2 regions of the Leclercia pneumoniae genome follow, and region 2 is predicted to be linked to the other one. Evidence: predicted binding sites of a transcription regulator. Region 2 holds the regulator's gene; the other holds the start of a gene.
The links. The regulator Fur, encoded in region 2, represses iron uptake genes when iron is present. The targets are predictions, from matches to a motif close to ATAATAATGAGAACNACTATCAA.
Positions count from the first base shown of each region.

Region 1: JZ655_RS10680 (TonB-dependent siderophore receptor) is a predicted target of Fur. The motif match lies at 3,782-3,804, and genes of this name have one in related genera.

Region 1 is NZ_CP071383.1:2,219,586-2,225,720, reverse strand. Features, by position in the region: gene JZ655_RS10700 (PDDEXK-like family protein) at 1-1,013, opposite strand, end outside; gene JZ655_RS10695 (hypothetical protein) at 1,177-1,515, shown strand; gene JZ655_RS10690 (oxidoreductase) at 1,549-2,646, opposite strand; gene JZ655_RS10685 (LysR family transcriptional regulator) at 2,767-3,654, shown strand; gene JZ655_RS10680 (TonB-dependent siderophore receptor) at 3,919-6,108, shown strand.
Region 2 is NZ_CP071383.1:1,226,017-1,239,131, reverse strand. Features, by position in the region: gene pgm (phosphoglucomutase (alpha-D-glucose-1,6-bisphosphate-dependent)) at 12-1,652, opposite strand; gene seqA (replication initiation negative regulator SeqA) at 1,677-2,219, opposite strand; gene ybfF (esterase) at 2,403-3,176, shown strand; gene ybfE (LexA regulated protein) at 3,318-3,605, shown strand; gene fldA (flavodoxin FldA) at 3,761-4,291, shown strand; gene fur (ferric iron uptake transcriptional regulator) at 4,583-5,029, shown strand; gene chiQ (ChiQ/YbfN family lipoprotein) at 5,140-5,469, opposite strand; gene chiP (chitoporin ChiP) at 5,502-6,902, opposite strand; gene glnS (glutamine--tRNA ligase) at 7,344-9,011, opposite strand; gene nagE (N-acetylglucosamine-specific PTS transporter subunit IIBC) at 9,181-11,199, opposite strand; gene nagB (glucosamine-6-phosphate deaminase) at 11,526-12,326, shown strand; gene nagA (N-acetylglucosamine-6-phosphate deacetylase) at 12,383-13,115, shown strand, end outside.

The DNA of each region.
Region 1 (6,135 bases), 990 kb from region 2:
CTGCGCGACAACAGGATCTCTTCGTCGTCTTTGTTGGCGGCGGGCAGGAACAGCGCCGAATGTTTGTTTTCCTCAATCGCCTGATGCAGGGTGGCCAGCTCCGGACAATCCGCCACGTTCACTATTCCGTTGACGTAGAACTTCATGGTCTGGCCATTTTCCGCCGGATAGTAGACCAGCGTCACCCAGCTGGTTTCATTTCCCCAGCCTTCCGGATAGAGATGAATCGCCTTGTAATCGCCCTCCCAGTTATTCACCCGGTGGCGACAATTCTTATCGGGGAAGATCTCTGCCATCGTCAGCTTAGCGGTTTCAATCATTGCCGCCTCAAACTCCGCTAATAGCGCGTTGGCTTTCAGTAACTGCTGAAAGTTTTCCGTCACGAAGGTCTGCTTGTCGTTATTCATGATCTGCTCAGGTTCCTTTCCACTTAGCGCATAAAGATGGTTTAAAAATTCGGTGTAGAAAACATGCCACTTGCTGAAGGGGAGGCGCGCCTGGTCGTGTCCCAGACGGTTTCGGGCCGTTTTTACCAGCGTGGAGTAGTTGATAAACGGCCAGCCTGCCTGTGGCGGACAGCGGTTAGCGTCTGGCTTCACAATGCAGGTATAGATTGGCTGCCCATTGTCCACACAGCTTTCAAGCAACTGCTGGTAGCTTTCAAAAGGGTTATTAATGGCGGAAAAGGTTTTATGCTCAATGCCGATAATAAAATCCTGATGATAGATCAGCAGATCGAGAAACTTGCCGTCTTCTGTTATGACCTCCCGGCTGACCTCAAGGGACGTGGTATCCAGCGCGTCGCCCTCGTTGCCGATGTTCAGGCAATGTAGCAATGCGTTTAACAACCAGGGCGGTACCCCCGCGTTTTCCCCCATAAACAATGCCAGCAGATCCGAGGTGGGGTTCTCCAGATATCCCGAACCGCCTGCGGTAAAGAAATTCACTTCCGGAACGGCCTCTGGCGGCAGAGAATCCAGCTGCTGCAAAAAATCGGTGCTCAGGCCACTCATTTTCCAGTCTTTTCTATGGCTTACAGTCCGTTGATCCTACCGGACACAGGCGCCAGGCAATGCGCGAATTAACCCTGAAGTTTGGTGGGTTTTGGGCCTTTCAGGCGTATCGGCACGCCATGGCCTATTATTCAGAGAGTAATGACTGGGGTTACTGGAGTGCATGATGATCAAAACAATACGTATTGTGTCGCTCGCTTGCCTGCTGTTGGGTGGCTGCTCCAGCAGCCCACTGACCCCGCAGGAGCAGAAGTATCAGCAAATCAAAGAGGCGGCCCGCGTCTGCTCGGAAGAGGTGAAAGCACACACGATGGAGCTCTCCACCGAGGGGCAAACGGCCGACAGCACAGCAACGACCGTGGATTATGATATGGGGGATGGATTGCCGCCGCGTACGGTGGATTCCCGTTCATCACCGGTGATGGATAACGGGACGCCGGGCAATGCCTGGACTGCGTGCATGAAGCGCAAAGATGCGCTGGTGCCCGAACTGAAGATCTGAGCCCGAACAGAATCCGGGCTGCGCGGGGTGTTATCAGATCACCAGCTCGCTCTCTTTAATATCCGCAATGGGTGAAAGAATCGCGTTATCAAAATCACGCGGTGTCGTCCCCGCTGCAATACGGTTTGGCCAGTCATGATTGGCCAGGGCTCCCCGGCCCAGGGAGATAAAATCAGCTCCCATTCCCATGACTTCTTCCGCCCGCGCCTTATCATGCAAACTGCCGTTCGCCATTAGCGTCAACTGTGGGGCGTATTTACGCGCCAGTTCCACCAGCGAGAGCGGGTTGTCCGGGAAGGCCGGCTGCCAGGCTTCGTGCTCGGTGAGATGCAGGTAATCAATGCCCGAGTGCGCCAGCAACGTAAACACGGTGCGCGCATCCTCTTCGCCATTAGCCCATTTATGGAAAAAGTCATTAACCTTGGCCTGGGACAGACGTATGCCGACAACCACATCCGCCCCTACACGAGCACGCACCGATGCGATCACCTCCAGGCTCAGACGCAAGCGTCCGGCGATATCGCCACCCCAGCGGTCGTTGCGCGTATTGGTATAGTCGGTGAAGAACTGATCGAGAAGATACCCGTTAGCGCCGTGGATCTCCACGCCATCAAATCCGGCAACGTTCACGGCGTAGCTGGCGGCATCGGAGAAGCTGTCGATAATCGCGCCGATCTCGGCTTCATTGAGTGCGCGTGGAACAGGGTATTCACCTTCCCCCCGGTAGAAGGCCATCTGTTGACCTACCGGGCGAATAGCCGACGGGGCCACGGTACCGCTCAGATAGTGGTTTCCCTGTGAGAGGGCGCCCGCATGCTGGATCTGCGCGAAGATTTTACCCTGCTGACGGTGCACGGCGTCGGTGACGCTACGCCAGGCGGCCGCCTGCTGCGGGCTGGTTAGCCCCGCCTGGAAGGCATAGGTTTGTGACCATGCCCGATCGATATAGATCCCCTCGGAGATCACCAGCCCGAAGCCGCCGCGCGCAAAATCCTGATAGTACGACTTCATCCTTTCCGTGGCATGCCCATCGACGGTTGCGGTGACGCGAGTCATGGGGGCCACCACAAGGCGGTTTTTTAGCGCGACATGTCCAATGCGGCCAGGGATAAGAAGGGGGGAGCTGTTCATAGAAGTCCTGTCAGTTTTAACTCTTTTAAGCACTATAATCACTGACGAATACGCTATAAACCGGGCAAAATGATAAGGCTGTATATCATTTATCGTTATAATCGCCATGACGGAGTTGCTATGAATCTTCAGGATGTCTCGCTGTTTCTGGCGATCACCGAAACCCGTAGCCTGACGCAGGCTGCGAAGCGGCTGGATGTCACGCCGATGGCCGTCTCACGCAGGCTGGCCTCTCTGGAACAGGAGCTGGGCACCCGGCTGCTGCAACGCACAACCCGCTCGGTGTCGTTAACCCAGGAAGGGATGGAGTTTTTGCCCTATGCCCGGGCGCTGGTGGATGCCGAAACGGGGGCGAAAGCGCTCTTTTCACCCACCACACAGGGGGCTTCCGGACTGTTACGGATCACGGCGCCCACCGGCTTTGGGCGGCGTAATATACTGCCGCTGGTGCCCGGGTTGCTTGCGGCGAATCCGAAGCTCAATATTGATCTGCAGCTCGGCGAAGACGTGGTGGATATTGTCGGCAGGGGTATTGATGTGGCGATCCGAATTGCTCCGCTGAAAAACTCGAACCTGATTGCACGTAAGATTTGTGATAACCCCCGCATTGTCTGCGCCTCGCCGGCTTATCTGCACGCCTTCGGTCATCCCCAAACCCTTGCCGACCTGGCGGAACATAACTGCCTACGTCTGACCAGCGTGCCGCAATGGGTATTTGAGCGTGATGGCGAGATCATCAGCGCCGCCGTAGAAGGGCGTTTCAGCTCCGATAACGTAGAAGGGGTGCGCGAACTCTGCGTACAGGGGTTGGGGTTGGTACAGTTGACCCGCTGGGATGTATTAAAGGAGCTCAACGACGGCACGCTGGTCGAGATCGTTCTGGCGGATGTGCGTCCGCAGTCGCTCTCCATCTGGGCGGTACTGCCCACCACACGTTTCCTGCCGCTGCGGGTGACCACCTTTATTGATACCCTTAAATCGTCATTAACCTCTCCAGCCAGAGATTAACCCTGTTTAATGAATGGGCAAAAAAGGTAGGGAGAGGATGTTGTTTCGAATAATCAAGCCGTTAAAGAAAAACCCACTGCCTTCCTGTTAATGAATTATTACATTCCGCATTGTTTATGTAACAGAAATAAATATCATAACGAGAATCGTTTCGAACAAAGCCCGCAGGCTGAATACGATTCTTACCCCCTGTTTTTGCGCGATAAAGCTTCATCGTACGGCCTGCGTTACGTTTAACCTCCACCTACAGGAAACGTTACACCCATGCAGCGTCACTTTTTATGGGCTCTTAATCCTTGCCTGCTTGCACTTTTATCCACTCCAGCCTGGTCGGCAGCCGCCGAAGAGGACGAGCTCGTTGTCTCGGCCAGCCGTTCACACCGTAGCGTGGCAGAAATGGCACAAACCACCTGGGTAATTGAACAGTCTGAGATTGAGCAGCAGGTACAGGGCGGTAAAGAGCTGAAAGAGGTTCTTGCCCAGCTAATTCCCGGTATGGATGTCAGTAGCCAGGGGCGAACGAATTACGGCATGAATATGCGTGGTCGTTCCATGATGGTGATGGTGGACGGGGTTCGGCTTAACTCTTCGCGCAGCGACAGCCGACAGCTTGACGCGATCGATCCATTTAATGTCTCACGTATTGAGGTTATCTCGGGGGCCACAGCGCTGTACGGCGGCGGAAGTACCGGTGGCCTGATTAACATTGTCACGAAAAAAGGGCAGTCGGAGAAAGAAGTTGAACTGCAGACTGGGATAAAAAGCGGATTTAACAGCCATAACGATCATGATGAAAACGTGGCGGCCGCGGTAAGCGGTGGCACAGACCGCGCTTCCGGTCGACTCTCTGTGGCGTATCAGCGCTATGGTGGCTGGTACGATGGCCACCGTGACGAAGTCATTATTGATAACACCCAGACGGGGCTGCAGTATTCAGACCGTCTTGACGTGATTGGCACCGGTACGCTGGATATTGACGACCATCAGCAGATTCAGCTCACGACCCAGTACTACAAAAGCGAGTCGGACGGTAAACACGGTCTCTATCTTGGTGAGAACTTCTCTGCCGTTACCGGGCAAGGTAAAGCTTATAACTCGGGCAACCTCGACGCCGATCGTCTGCCAGGCACCGAGCGGCATTTGATCAACCTCCAGTACTCCAATACCGATTTTCTGGGCCAGGATCTGGTTGCGCAGATCTACTACCGTGACGAAAAACTGACCTTTTATCCTTTCCCGACGCTTGCGGGCGGCAGCGTGGGGAGCATTGGCGCCTCTCAGCAGAATACCGATTACTGGGGCGGCAAACTGACGCTCAACAGTCAACCCGTCGACGACCTGACCCTGACGTATGGGGTGGACGCTGACCATGAGACCTTTGATGCTAATCAGCAGTTCTTCGACCTGACGAAGGCCGCGCAGAGTGGGGGGATGGATCTGCAGAATGCGTACCGGGTGGGGCGTTATCCGAGCTACAGCATTACCAACCTGGCGCCGTTCCTGCAATCCAGCTACGACATTCGCGCCATTACGCTCAGCGGCGGCGTGCGCTATCAGTACACAAAAAACAAAGTTGATGACTTTGTGGGGTATAACCAACAGCAGGCCATTGCCCGGGGGGATGCCCTCTCTGCCGATGCCGTACCTGGAGGGGAGACCAGCTATAACAACCTGCTGTTTAACGCCGGTATACTGGGGCGTGTGACGGAACGCCAACAGGTGTGGTTCAACTTCTCTCAGGGATTCGAAATTCCCGATCTGGCGAAGTACTACGGCTCTGGCCGTTATCAGCTGGTGGACGGTCACTATCGTCTGATCGATAGCGTGAACGTCAACGACTCCAGACTCGATGGTATTAAAGTCAACGCCTACGAACTGGGATGGCGTTATAACGGCGATAACCTGCGTACGCAGATTGCGGCCTATTACTCGCTCTCTGACAAAACGATCAATATTAATAAAACGGATATGACCATTAATATTGAGGACGACAAGCGCCGGATCTATGGCATTGAAGGGCAGGTTGACTACTTCTTCCCGGACAGCGCATGGAGTACCGGTACCAATTTCAACGCCATCAAATCAGAAACGCAGGTGGATGGACAGTGGCAGAAGCTCACCGTCGATAGCGCCAGCCCGTCGAAAGTGAGCGCGTGGCTTACCTGGGCGCCGGGTCCCCTGAGTCTGCGCGTGCAGAGCACACAGACGTTTGACGTGTCGGACGAAGCCGGTAAAAAGATCGACGGCTATAACACGGTCGACTTACTGGGCAGCTACGAACTTCCGCTGGGTAAGCTGAGCTTCAGCGTCGAAAACCTGCTCGATAAAGATTACACCACCACGTGGGGGCAGCGCGCGCCGGGTCTCTATAGCCCGACCTACGGCGATGCCGGCCTCTATACCTATAAAGGGCGTGGCAGAACCTTCGGCCTGAACTATTCCGTTCTGTTTTAACTCGTCATCTTATGTGCTTTCACCTTC
Region 2 (13,115 bases):
GCCTTCCGCTATCAGGCGTTTTTCAGCACTTCGCTCACGATCTCTACCGCTTCTTTCTCAATCAGCTTACGGTGTTCGTCGCCGAGGAAGCTTTCGCAGTAAATTTTATACGCATCTTCCGTGCCGGACGGACGCGCCGCGAACCAGCCGTTTTCCGTCATCACCTTCAGGCCGCCAATAGAGGCGCCGTTGCCCGGGGCCGCAGTCAGACGGGCGGTGATCGGGTCACCCGCCAGGGTATCTGCGCTCACCTGCTCCGGAGAGAGTTTAGAGAGCGCCGCTTTCTGGGCAGAGGTTGCGCTCGCCTGGATGCGGTTATAGCTCGGTGCGCCAAAGCGTGCCGCCAGTTCGTTATAGTGCTCCTGCGGGTTTTTACCGGTAACCGCGGTAATTTCGGCAGCCAGCAGGCACATGATGATGCCGTCTTTATCGGTCGACCACGGGGTGCCATCGAAACGCAGGAAAGAGGCCCCTGCGCTCTCTTCGCCACCGAAGCCGAAGCTACCGTCATGCAGACCATCCACGAACCATTTGAAGCCTACCGGAACTTCGACCAGGTTGCGGCCGAGGTCGTTCACCACCCGGTCGATCATGGCGGAGGAGACCAGCGTCTTACCAACGGCGACCTCTTTGCCCCACTGTGGACGGTGCTGGAACAGGTAGTTAATCGCCACCGCCAGGTAGTGGTTCGGATTCATCAGCCCAGCCGGGGTGACGATGCCGTGGCGGTCATAATCCGGGTCGTTAGCGAAGGCCAGAGCGAACTTGTCGCGCAGCGCCAGCAGCCCCGCCATCGCACACTCCGATGAGCAGTCCATACGGATTGCGCCGTCTTTATCCAGGTGCATAAAGCGGAAGGTTTGATCGACCTGATCGTTAACCAGGGTCAGATCCAGCTTGTAAAACTCGGCGATACGTTTCCAGTATTCAATACCGGAGCCGCCGAGCGGATCGACGCCCAGCTTCAGGCCCGCTTTCTGGATAGCCGCCATATCGAGGATATCCGCCAGCCCTTCAACGAAGGGTTGCACCAGATCCTGCTCTTTCACGTGGCCAGAGGCCATCGCCGCGTCCAGAGAGATACGCTTCACGCCTTTCAGACCATCGGCCAGCAGCGCGTTAGCACGATCTTCCACCACTTTGGTGACGTTGGTGTCAGCCGGGCCACCATTAGGTGGGTTATATTTGATACCGCCATCTTCCGGCGGGTTATGCGACGGGGTGATGACGATACCATCGGCCTGCGCCCCGCCCTTTTTGTTATGCACCAGAATGGCGTTGGAGACGGCAGGGGTCGGCGTATAGCCGTTATTTTCCTGCACGATCACGTCTACGCCGTTGGCAGCCAGCACCTCCAGCACGGAGATAAATGCGGGCTCAGAGAGCGCATGGGTGTCTTTACCCACGTAGCATGGACCGGTTACACCATTTTTGGCGCGCTCTTCCGCGATGGCCTGGGCAATGGCCAGAATGTGTGGTTCGTTAAAACTGTGGCGCGCCGCGCTGCCGCGGTGACCAGACGTACCAAACTTCACTGCGTGTTCTGCGTTGCCCACCTGAGGCTTCAGCACATAGTACTGAGATGTCAGTTGAGCGACGTTAATCAAATCGCTTTGTTGTGCAGGCTGACCCGCACGAGTGTGATTTGCCATTGCCTGATCCTTCCAATGCAAGGGTTAGATTGTACCGCAAACCTTATCAGTCAATTCCGCCGGGAACTGCATGGACTGCATGATATGTTCGATCATGCTGCGCTTGCGTCCCGTGTTGGTATTGGTGATGACCCAGTACGGCGTACCAGGAACATGTTTGGGCTTAGTTTGATTGCCATTCTGCAACAGGGTCTGCTCGTCGCCCGCGAAGTAGACGCGGGTGCGGCCATGCAGAGATTCTGTTGCGTCAGCGAATGCCTTGTTATCCAGTGAATACAGTGTAGACAGCACCAGCATAAAGCGGTTGACGGCTTTCTTTTGTTCCGCGTATTCGTCCGAGAGCAGGAGCTCGCGCATCGCGCGCACTCTGTCTTTTGCCGGGGTATTCGGCTTTTCTTGCGCAGGCGCAGAAGGCAGGCGCACTTCTTTGGTGGCCGGAGCGGCAGACAGGGTGGCATTAGAAACTTTCAGCATGCGCCGTAAAATGTCGGACGCGCTCTCGCCGATATGCCGGGTCTGGCTGGCAATATAGTGATAGAGCTCGTCATCAACTTCGATTGTTTTCATCTTAATCCAGTGCGATATCTTATCTGAATACAAGTCGTTGGGAGTATAAGGTCTAAACCCAACAGCGGATAGCGTCAAACCTGAGTGGCGGCAAAAGTCAGATTAAACTGTTTCCTTGCAGCCGGGCGGCAGAATGGTCAACATAATACCCTAACCTGACATCCGTAAAAAAAGAACTTTGCCATGAAATTAAATACCCGAGCGCAATCTGCACAATCGCCGCACAATAATTCTCCCGTTGTTCTGGTTCACGGTCTGTTTGGTAGCCTGGATAACCTGGGCGTGCTGGCGCGGGATTTAGTCACCGATCACGATATCCTGCAGGTGGATATGCGTAACCACGGTCAGTCGCCTCGTTCCTCTGAAATGACCTACGCCGCGATGGCTCAGGATCTGCTGGACACGCTGGATGCGCACAACATTGAGAAAGCCGTATTGATTGGCCACTCGATGGGCGGCAAAGCGGTGATGGCGCTGACGGCGCTGGCCCCGGAACGCATTGCGGGGCTGGTGGTCATTGATGTGGCGCCGGTTAATTATCAAGTACGTCGTCATGATGAGATCTTTGCTGCTATCAATGCGGTCACGGACGCAGCGGTGACGACACGCCAGCAGGCCGCTGCGATTATGCGCCAGCATCTCGATGAAGAGGGGGTGGTGCAGTTCTTGCTGAAATCCTTTATTGATGGCGCCTGGCGCTTCGATGTTGCTGTGTTGTGGGATCAATATGCCAATATTGTGGGCTGGCAGACCGTTCCGGTCTGGCCGCATCCGACGCTCTTTATTTGCGGTGGCAACTCACCTTACGTTACCGAGGCTTACCGTGAAGCACTTCTGGCGCAATTCCCTCAGGCCCGGGCGCATGTCATTGCGGGGGCAGGACACTGGGTTCATGCTGAAAAACCTGATGCCGTGCTACGTGCCATCCGTCGTTACCTCGCTGAAGGCGAGAATTGATTAAAAAATTGATTAAAAAGAAAGCGACCGGTCGTCTGGGGGCGACCAGTCGTTGGCGTGCTGTTTTCGGTGATGTATGATGGCGCGCTTATCGCCCGGGCTTTAGCAGGGCGTCTTTGTTTCCCCCGAAGTCTCAAAATCATGGCCAAAGAACAAACGGACCGCACGACACTAGATCTGTTCGCGAATGAGCGTCGCCCGGGACGACCGAAAACCAATCCGCTTTCGCGCGATGAACAGCTGCGCATCAATAAGCGCAACCAACTTAAACGCGATAAAAGTCGTGGGCTTAAACGCGTCGAGTTAAAATTGAACGCTGACGCCGTAGATGCCCTGAACGAACTGGCCGCGGCCCGGGAGATGAGCCGTAGCGAACTTATCGAAGAGATGCTGATGCTGCAGCTGGAACAGCTGCACGGCAAAGCCTAAGTCAGAAAAATCCCCTTCTTCTTGTTTTCATGTAGCACAGAGTGCAGTCCTGCGCGATAGCAGTTTCCGCAGGCTTCTCTGTTCTGCTATGATTGCCCTTATCCGTGGACAATTTGCGCCACCATACTATTAAGTTTCAAGAGGTTATTTTACTCATGGCTATCATCGGCATTTTTTTCGGCAGCGACACCGGTAACACGGAAAACATCGCAAAAAACATTCAAAAACAGTTGGGTAAAGACGTTGCCGATGTTCATGACATAGCTAAAAGCAGCAAAGAAGATCTGGAAGGCTACGATATTCTGCTGCTGGGCATCCCGACCTGGTACTACGGCGAAGCGCAGTGTGACTGGGATGACTTCTTCCCGTCCCTCGAAGAGGTAGACTTCACCGGTAAGCTGGTTGCCCTCTTCGGCTGTGGGGATCAGGAAGACTACGCAGAGTACTTCTGCGATGCCCTGGGTACGATTCGCGACATCATCGAACCACGCGGCGCCGTGATCGTGGGTCACTGGCCAACGGCGGGCTATCACTTCGAAGCCTCTAAAGGTCTGGCGGATGATAATAACTTTGTGGGCCTGGCCATCGATGAAGATCGTCAGCCAGAGCTGACCGCAGAGCGCGTTGATAAATGGGTTAAGCAGATTCGTGAAGAGCTGCAGCTCGACGCCATTATCAATGCCTGATTGCAATACAGCGCAGCGATGACGCTGCGCTGTATTGATAGGTAATATCAATCAAAATAATTGCTACAAATTTTTAACTTTTGCTTTCATACCTGTACAATGATCCAGGTCAAACGGGGTAGCTTGATAACAACTTTGTTGGCAGCACCACGTTTTTATAAGCATACTTTGCTTGAGGCTTGCAGTTTTCATTTAAGCATGGCAGTTCTATAATGAGACGCATTATCTCAACTGCATTTTCTGTCACTTCTCTGTTTGAAGTGAATCGTTTAGCAACAGGACAGATTCCGCATGACTGACAACAATACCGCATTAAAGAAGGCCGGGCTGAAAGTCACGCTTCCTCGTCTTAAAATTTTGGAAGTACTTCAGGAACCGGTAAACCATCATGTCAGTGCGGAAGACTTATATAAACGTCTTATCGACATGGGCGAAGAGATTGGTCTGGCTACCGTTTATCGTGTTCTGAACCAGTTTGATGACGCCGGCATTGTAACCCGTCACAATTTCGAAGGCGGCAAGTCTGTTTTCGAACTGACTCAGCAGCACCATCACGATCACCTGATTTGCCTGGATTGCGGCAAAGTGATCGAATTCAGTGATGATTCCATCGAATTACGTCAGCGCGAAATCGCCGCTCGTCATGGCATTCGTCTGACCAACCACAGCCTCTACCTGTATGGTCACTGTGCTGAAGGCGATTGCCGCGAAGACGATCACGCGCACGACGCCCGTTAATCACTTCTCGTACTCTGAGCCAACCTGACGGTTGGCTTTTTTTTGCCCATCAGAAGGCAAAAAAAACCGGTGCCGCAGATGAATGCGCCACCGGGTATGATAACAACCACTTACTGTGCGTTGTTGTTACGTATTTCCTGCCAGATTTTATCGCAGCGTTTTGCCACTTCCTGATCGTTACCTGTTTTACGCGCCTGTATACAGGCCTGATAATCCATTACGCGAACGTTCTCCTGCGTAGCAAACTGTTCATGTGCTTTCTCTTTCCTTAGCACGTTCAGCACGCTCTGGCAGGCCTCCAGTTTTTCCGGGGAGCCTTGCGCCGTATTAATACAGGCGCTGTAAGCCTCTTTCAGGCGTGAATCCTCTTTCTGTGCCGGAGAGTGGGCGCAAGCCGCCAGCCCCGAGGCCAGCACGGCCACAAGAACCATTTTTTTCAACATACTCTTTGCTCCAGTCTGCGCGATGCGCATCAGAAAATGGTGAACGGTGCGATAACCATAAACTTCACGTCACGCTCATCCTGGAAGATGTTGCCATAGCCACCAGCGTAGCTCGGAATGTCGGAGTGGTTGTCGTACTGGGTGAAGTGCAGCTTAAACATGGTGCCTTTCGCACGCCCATCCTGCAGGGTATAAATCGCGTCCAGACTGTAAGCAGACTCTTTCAGACGGTAGTTAGGATCGTAATAGGCGTCTGGGGTCGCCATATCGCCCGGTTTTACATCCCAGGCGTAAGCATAAGATGCTCCCACCGCCCAGCCTGGCAGGTTCCAGTTTTTCAGATCATACATAGCGCCAAAGAAGATTGCTTTTTCGCCATCGGCGTTGAAGTCAGAACGGTTATCCCACCATACGTCCAGTCGACCATTAGAGGAGGCGTAGGTTGGCGTCATACGTTGCAGGAAGTAACCCTGCTGCCCGTCGGCCTTCACATAGGTCCCTTCGAGGCGTAAATCCACCTGCCCTACCTTGTAGCCGAAGGTAAGCGCCTGCAGCCATGCGGTGCCATCATAAATATCGTTAACGCTGCCGTCGCTGACTTTATCGCGCGTACCGTAGAACTGATAAGTGGTGGTCAGTGGGCCGCCGATAATATCCAGTTTGTAGCTGGCTTTGGCGAAGTACTGATCGATATAGCCTTCCGCCTGGCCAAATGCCGCTTCCAGCACCAGGTTATTTTTGAAGTCATATTTCGCGCCGAAGGAGTGAAGATAATCCACTTTGGTGGTTTTATCATTTTGATAAAACTTATCCATTTCGATGTGCCACGGCGATTTATATTCGTTCGTCCACATGTAAGAGAAGCTCAACGCACCGGCATCACCGTAATCAAAGTTGGCTCCGGCCTCGGCACCCTGATAGGTACCGGGCATAAAACTCCAGTGCGGGGCTAATAGTGTCTGACCGGTTGGCTGAATATAACCGCCACGCGCCCAGACCGGGCCATATTTAAATTTCGCCGCGGCTTTATAGAGGCTGATCCCGCTCTTATCGCCGGACCAGTCTTCAGAATAGGCTTTATTACTTTTTGAGAAGGCAATTTCGTTTGGATGGGCGCTGTCGCCATTCTCTGCCATTTCAATAGCGGTGAACGCTGCAATATCCAGACCAAACATATCGGCCGCATAACCCGACTGGAAATCGAGATTGGCGTTCCAGGTCGAATGAGAAAGGTTGGTTTTATATTTATCCGCATCGGTAACATCTTTACGGTCGCGCTCGCGCTGCCAGTAATAGATGCCGCCCGTCAGAGTAGAGTCATCGATAAAACCGGCGGCCTGCACCTGAGGGGCGACCACAAAACCTGACATGGCTGTGATACCGGCGATAGCCAGCGACAGCGCACTACGTTTGCCATTAAACGTACGCATAATGTATTCCTCATTGACGATTTAAAAACGCCTTAAGCGGCGTAAAAATAAAAAAGACCTGCGGTCACGGTGGCTGGAAATATCCCCGAAATTGCCACCGCCTTTAGACTATTTTTCGCGACGCGAATTATCAATGCTTTTAAGAGAGGAAAATGCAGGATTATGACGAAGTGCACATAATCAGTAGTGTTTTGAAACATTCAACAGAAGCCAGATATTTTCATAATAAATTCAAGTAAAAATCGATAGTTAAGAATAATTATTATCTTTAATCTTTCTAAAAGTACATTTTTTAGGGAATGAGTAAGTTTATTTTATAAAAAAAGTAGCAGCTCATTGACCACTAATTTCGCGAGGGGTTAAAGCGGCTAATAAATAAAATCCTGATCGATAAGCAAAAAAAAACGCCGCAGAAGCGGCGTTTGTTTGTGGTTGACCTGATTACTCGCCGATTTTGGCCCAGGTATCACGCAGCCCCACGGTACGGTTAAAGACCAAATGGTCTGCCGTTGCGTAGCGGCTGTCGAGGCAGAAGTAACCTTCACGCTCGAACTGGTAGGCTTTGCCAGCTTCAGCATTCGCCAGAGAAGGCTCCGCATAACCCTGTCTGATGACCAGCGATTCCGGGTTGATGGTTGCCAGGAAGTCATCCGCAGCGCCTGGGTTAGGTACGCTGAACAGACGGTCATAAAGGCGAATTTCTACCGGCAGTGCATGAGCAGCGCTCACCCAGTGGATAACACCCTTCACTTTACGGCCATCGGCAGGATCCTTGCTCAGGGTCTCTGCATCGTAGCTGCAGTAAATGGTGGTAATGGTACCCTGTTCGTCTTTCTCAACGCGTTCTGCTTTGATTACGTAGGCGTTACGCAGGCGCACTTCTTTACCCAGCACCAGGCGTTTGTACTGCTTGTTCGCTTCTTCACGGAAATCTGCACGATCGATCCAGATCTCAGCGCTGAACGGCACATCACGGCTGCCCATCTCAGGTTTGTTTGGATGGTTAGGCATGGTGACCTGCTCGCTCTCACCCTGCGGGTAGTTTTCGATCACCAGCTTCACGGGATCGATAACGGCCATTGCGCGCGGTGCGTTGTCGTTAAGATCTTCACGAATACAGGACTCCAGAGAGGCCATCTCAATGGTGTTGTCCTGCTTAGTTACCCCAATGCGTTTACAGAATTCGCGAATAGAAGCCGCGGTATAACCACGACGACGTAGACCGGAAATGGTCGGCATACGTGGGTCATCCCAGCCTTCAACATGCTTGTCGGTAACCAGCAGGTTCAGTTTACGCTTGGACATCACGGTGTATTCCAGATTCAGACGAGAGAACTCGTACTGACGCGGATGCACAGGGATGGTGATGTTATCCAGCACCCAGTCATACAGACGACGGTTGTCCTGGAACTCCAGCGTACACAGGGAGTGCGTAATACCTTCCAGCGCATCGCTGATGCAGTGGGTGAAGTCGTACATCGGGTAGATGCACCACTTGTTCCCGGTCTGGTGGTGTTCCGCGAACTTAATGCGGTACAGCACCGGGTCACGCATGACGATAAACGGCGAGGCCATATCGATTTTGGCACGCAGACAGGCTTTACCCTCTTCGAAGCCACCGGCGCGCATTTTTTCAAACAGGGCCAGGTTCTCTTCCACGCTACGATCGCGGAACGGGCTGTTTTTACCCGGAGCGGTCAGGGAGCCACGGTATTCGCGGATTTCGTCAGCAGAGAGTTCGTCAACGTAGGCGAGGCCTTTATTGATCAGCTCAACCGCGTAGGCGTAAAGCTGATCAAAATAGTTAGAGGAGTAGCAGATGTCGCCAGACCAGTTGAAGCCCAACCATTGTACGTCGTTCTTAATGGATTCTACGTACTCGATATCTTCTTTCGCCGGGTTGGTGTCATCGAAACGCAGATTGCATTGACCCTGATAGTCTTGCGCGATGCCAAAGTTCAGGCAGATAGATTTCGCATGACCAATATGCAGGTAGCCGTTCGGCTCCGGCGGGAAACGGGTGTGAACAGTGGTGTGCTTACCAGTAGCCAGATCTTCATCAATGATCTGACGAATAAAGTTACTCGGGCGGGCTTCAGCCTCACTCATCGTGGATTCCTCAAAGCGTAAACGACATATAACGGCGTATGATCTTATAAGCTGGTCGCAGTGACAACCTCTAAAAACGCCCTGGATGTAAATAATGGGGGCGAGTGCTGCAAAAAAAAGCGGCGGGGATATCCCCGCCGCTCAGGCATCAACGCTAACTCAGGAGCACTTACTTGCCTTTAATTTCATACAGTGGGGTTTGACCGGCAACCACCTGACCCTGCGCCTGAATAACCAGACCGCTGAAGTCGTCGATGTTGCTACAAACCACCGGGCTGATCATCGAGCGTGCGTTGGCGTTCAGGAAATCCAGATCCATTTCCAGAATCGGCTGGCCTGCAACCACTTCAGCCCCCTCTTCGACCAGGCGAGTGAAGCCCTGGCCGCCCAGCGCAACGGTATCAATACCCATGTGGACAACGATTTCCGCGCCTTTATCGGTTTCGAGGCAGAACGCGTGGTTGGTATTAAAGATTTTCACCACGGTACCGGCTGCTGGAGAAACCACGGTTTTTTCAGTGGGTTTCACGGCAACGCCGTCGCCTACCGCTTTGCTGGCAAAGGCTTCGTCAGGCACCTGCTCCAGCGCTACCACTTCGCCGGTAACCGGAGAGACCAGCGCCGCGATGGTGACGGCGTTAGGTACAGCCTGCGGTTTTGCAACCGGTGCGGCTGTTGGCGCCGGCGCGGTTTCTGCCGCTGCTACCGGGCCTGTGGTTTTCATCGCGTTAGCAATTTTCTCAGCCACAAAGCCAACGATAATCTGCACGCTGGTTTTGTTCAGGCGAATAACGCCAGAGGCACCCAGACGTTTTGCCAGCGCTTCATTCACCAGCGAGGAGTCTTTCACGTTCAGGCGCAGACGGGTGATGCAGGCATCGATACCGGTCAGGTTGTCAGAACCGCCGACTGCGGCGATGTACTGACGCGCCAGACCTGCAACGTCCTGGTCTTTATCTGCGCTAACATTCACATCTTCACCATCTGCTTCGCTACCGGCAACGGCCAGCTCACGGCCCGGCGTCATCAGATTGAATTTGGTGATAGTGAAACGGAACACCACGTAGTAGATAGCGAAGAACACCAGACCCTGCAGGATCAGCATGTACCAGTGAACCGCCAGCGGGTTACGGGAGGAGAGCACCATATCCACCAGACCGGCACTGAAACCGAAGCCTGCAATCCACTGCATACTGGCAGCGATAAAGACAGAGATACCGGTCAGCACCGCGTGGATCACATACAGTACCGGTGCTACGAACATGAAGGAGAACTCCAGCGGCTCGGTGATACCAGTGAAGAAGGCTGCGAACGCCCCCGCCATCATGATACCCAGCACTTTTGCTTTGTTCTCTGGACGCGCGCAATGGTAGATAGCCAGCGCCGCACCCGGCAGACCGAACATCATAATCGGGAAGAAGCCCGCCTGATAACGACCAGTGATACCCACGACCGCTTTACCGGCTTCGATGGACTGTGCGCCGCCGAGGAAGTTAGGAATATCGTTAATGCCTGCCACGTCAAACCAGAACACGGAGTTCAGAGCGTGGTGCAGCCCCACCGGGATCAGCAGACGGTTGAAGAACGCATAGACGCCCGCACCGACGGAACCCAGCTTCTGGATATGTTCACCAAAGTTCACCAGGCCATCGAAGATCACCGGCCAGATGTACATCATGATGAAGGCAACCACGATCATCACGAAGGAGGTCAGGATCGGTACCAGACGACGGCCGCTGAAGAAGGAGAGCGCTTTCGGCAGCTCTACGCCGCTGAAGCGGTTGTACAGCTCAGCAGAGATGATACCCACCAGAATACCCACGAACTGGTTGCTAATCTTACCGAACGCCGCCGGAACCTGTTCCGCCGGGATTTTCTGAATCATTGCAACCGCAGCAGGCGAGCAGAGCGTGGTCAGCACCAGGAAGCCCACAAAACCGGTTAGTGCCGCAGCACCGTCTTTATCTTTGGACATGCCGTACGCCACGCCGATGGCGAACAGAACGGACATATTATCGATGATGGCAGAACCGGATTTAATGAAGAACGCCGCTACCGCGCTGTCTCCACCCCAACCCACCGGGTCAATCCAGTAACCGACACCCATTAATATCGCTGCGGCTGGCAGCGTGGCGACCGGTACCATTAAGGCACGGCCAACCTTTTGTAAATAACCTAGAATACTCACTTTCTTCCCCCTATGAGACCCCGTTAAGGCGCGTTCTCAGCTGTGTTTTTATTGTGTCACTAACTTATAAATACAGTTGATGATTCACTGGCTGATTGAGTGTGTGAAAAATTAATTCGTATCGCAAATTAAACGCGTACTTTTTGTGATTTTTGTCACCAAATATCGTTAATTACTCCTCCCTGCACTGGCAAACAGCGAAAACTTATTTTATGATTCAAAAAATCAAGACGAATTGACCCCTCACGGCAAGAACCAGGTTAGGCTTAGATCGTGCCCAGGCGCTCAATCCGCCAACTTTTTATTTTCAAACTCAGAGGTGAATAATGAGACTGATCCCCCTGGCTTCAGCAGAACAGGTCGGTAAATGGGCTGCACGCCACATCGTAAACCGTATCAACGCGTTCAAACCTACCGCCGATCGTCCTTTTGTACTCGGTCTGCCGACCGGAGGCACGCCTCTTACTGCGTATAAAGCTCTGGTTGAGATGCACAAAGCGGGCCAGGTCAGCTTCAAGCATGTGGTGACCTTCAACATGGATGAATACGTTGGCCTGCCGAAGGAGCATCCGGAAAGCTACCATAGCTTTATGCACCGTAATTTCTTTGACCACGTTGATATCCCGACTGAAAACATCAACCTGCTGGATGGCAACGCGCCTGATATTGACGCAGAGTGCCGCCAATACGAAGAAAAAATCCGTGCTTACGGTAAAATTCACCTGTTTATGGGTGGCGTGGGCAACGATGGCCATATCGCGTTTAACGAGCCCGCCTCTTCCCTGGCCTCACGCACCCGTATTAAAACCCTGACCCATGACACCCGCGTGGCAAACTCCCGTTTCTTTGACGGCGACGTTAATCAGGTACCAAAATACGCCCTGACCGTTGGCGTGGGTACGCTGCTGGATGCAGAAGAGGTAATGATTCTGGTGCTGGGCAACGTGAAAGCGCAGGCGCTGCAGGCGGCCGTTGAAGGCAACGTTAATCATATGTGGACCATCAGCTGTCTGCAGCTGCATCCGAAGGCCGTTGTGGTGTGTGATGAGCCATCTACGATGGAACTGAAAGTCAAAACGCTGAAATACTTCAACGAGTTAGAAGCAGAAAACATCAAAGGTCTGTAATATAGCCCCGCCTCTTTCATTTGGGGCGGGCAGTTTTTTTAATACCGGGGGTCGTTATGTACGCTTTAACCCACGGTCGGATTTATACCGGCCATGAAATTCTGGATGACCATGCGATTGTTGTCGCAAATGGCCTGATTGAACGTATCTGCCCGCTGAGCGAACTGCCAGCGGACATCGAGCAACGCGCGCTGAATGGTGCCATCATCTCCCCCGGTTTTATCGACGTGCAGCTTAACGGCTGCGGCGGCGTGCAGTTTAACGACACGGCTGAAGCGGTCACGGTAGAAACGCTGGAGATCATGCAGAAAGCGAATGAGAAATCCGGCTGCACCAGCTATTTACCGACGCTGATTACCACCAGCGATGAGCTGATGAAACAGGGTATTGCGGTCATGCGCGACTACCTGAGCCAACACCCAAATCAGGCTCTGGGTCTGCATCTTGAAGGGCCGTGGCTCAATATCGTTAAAAAAGGCACCCATAACCCGGACTACGTACGTAAACCGGATAACGAACTGGTGGATTACCTGTGCGCTAACGCCGACGTGATTACTAAAGTGACCCTGGCACCTGAAATGGCCGGGCCTGAGGTCATCAGCAAATTGTCTGCCGCGGGTATCGTGGTCTCTGCGGGCCACTCCAACGCTACCCTCAAAGAAGCCAAAATCGGTTTCCGCGCGGGCATTACTTTTGCGACGCATCTCTATAACGCAATGCCCTATATTACCGGGCGTGAACCAGGGCTGGTTGGTGCGATTTTCGATGAGCCAGACGTTTATTGCGGCA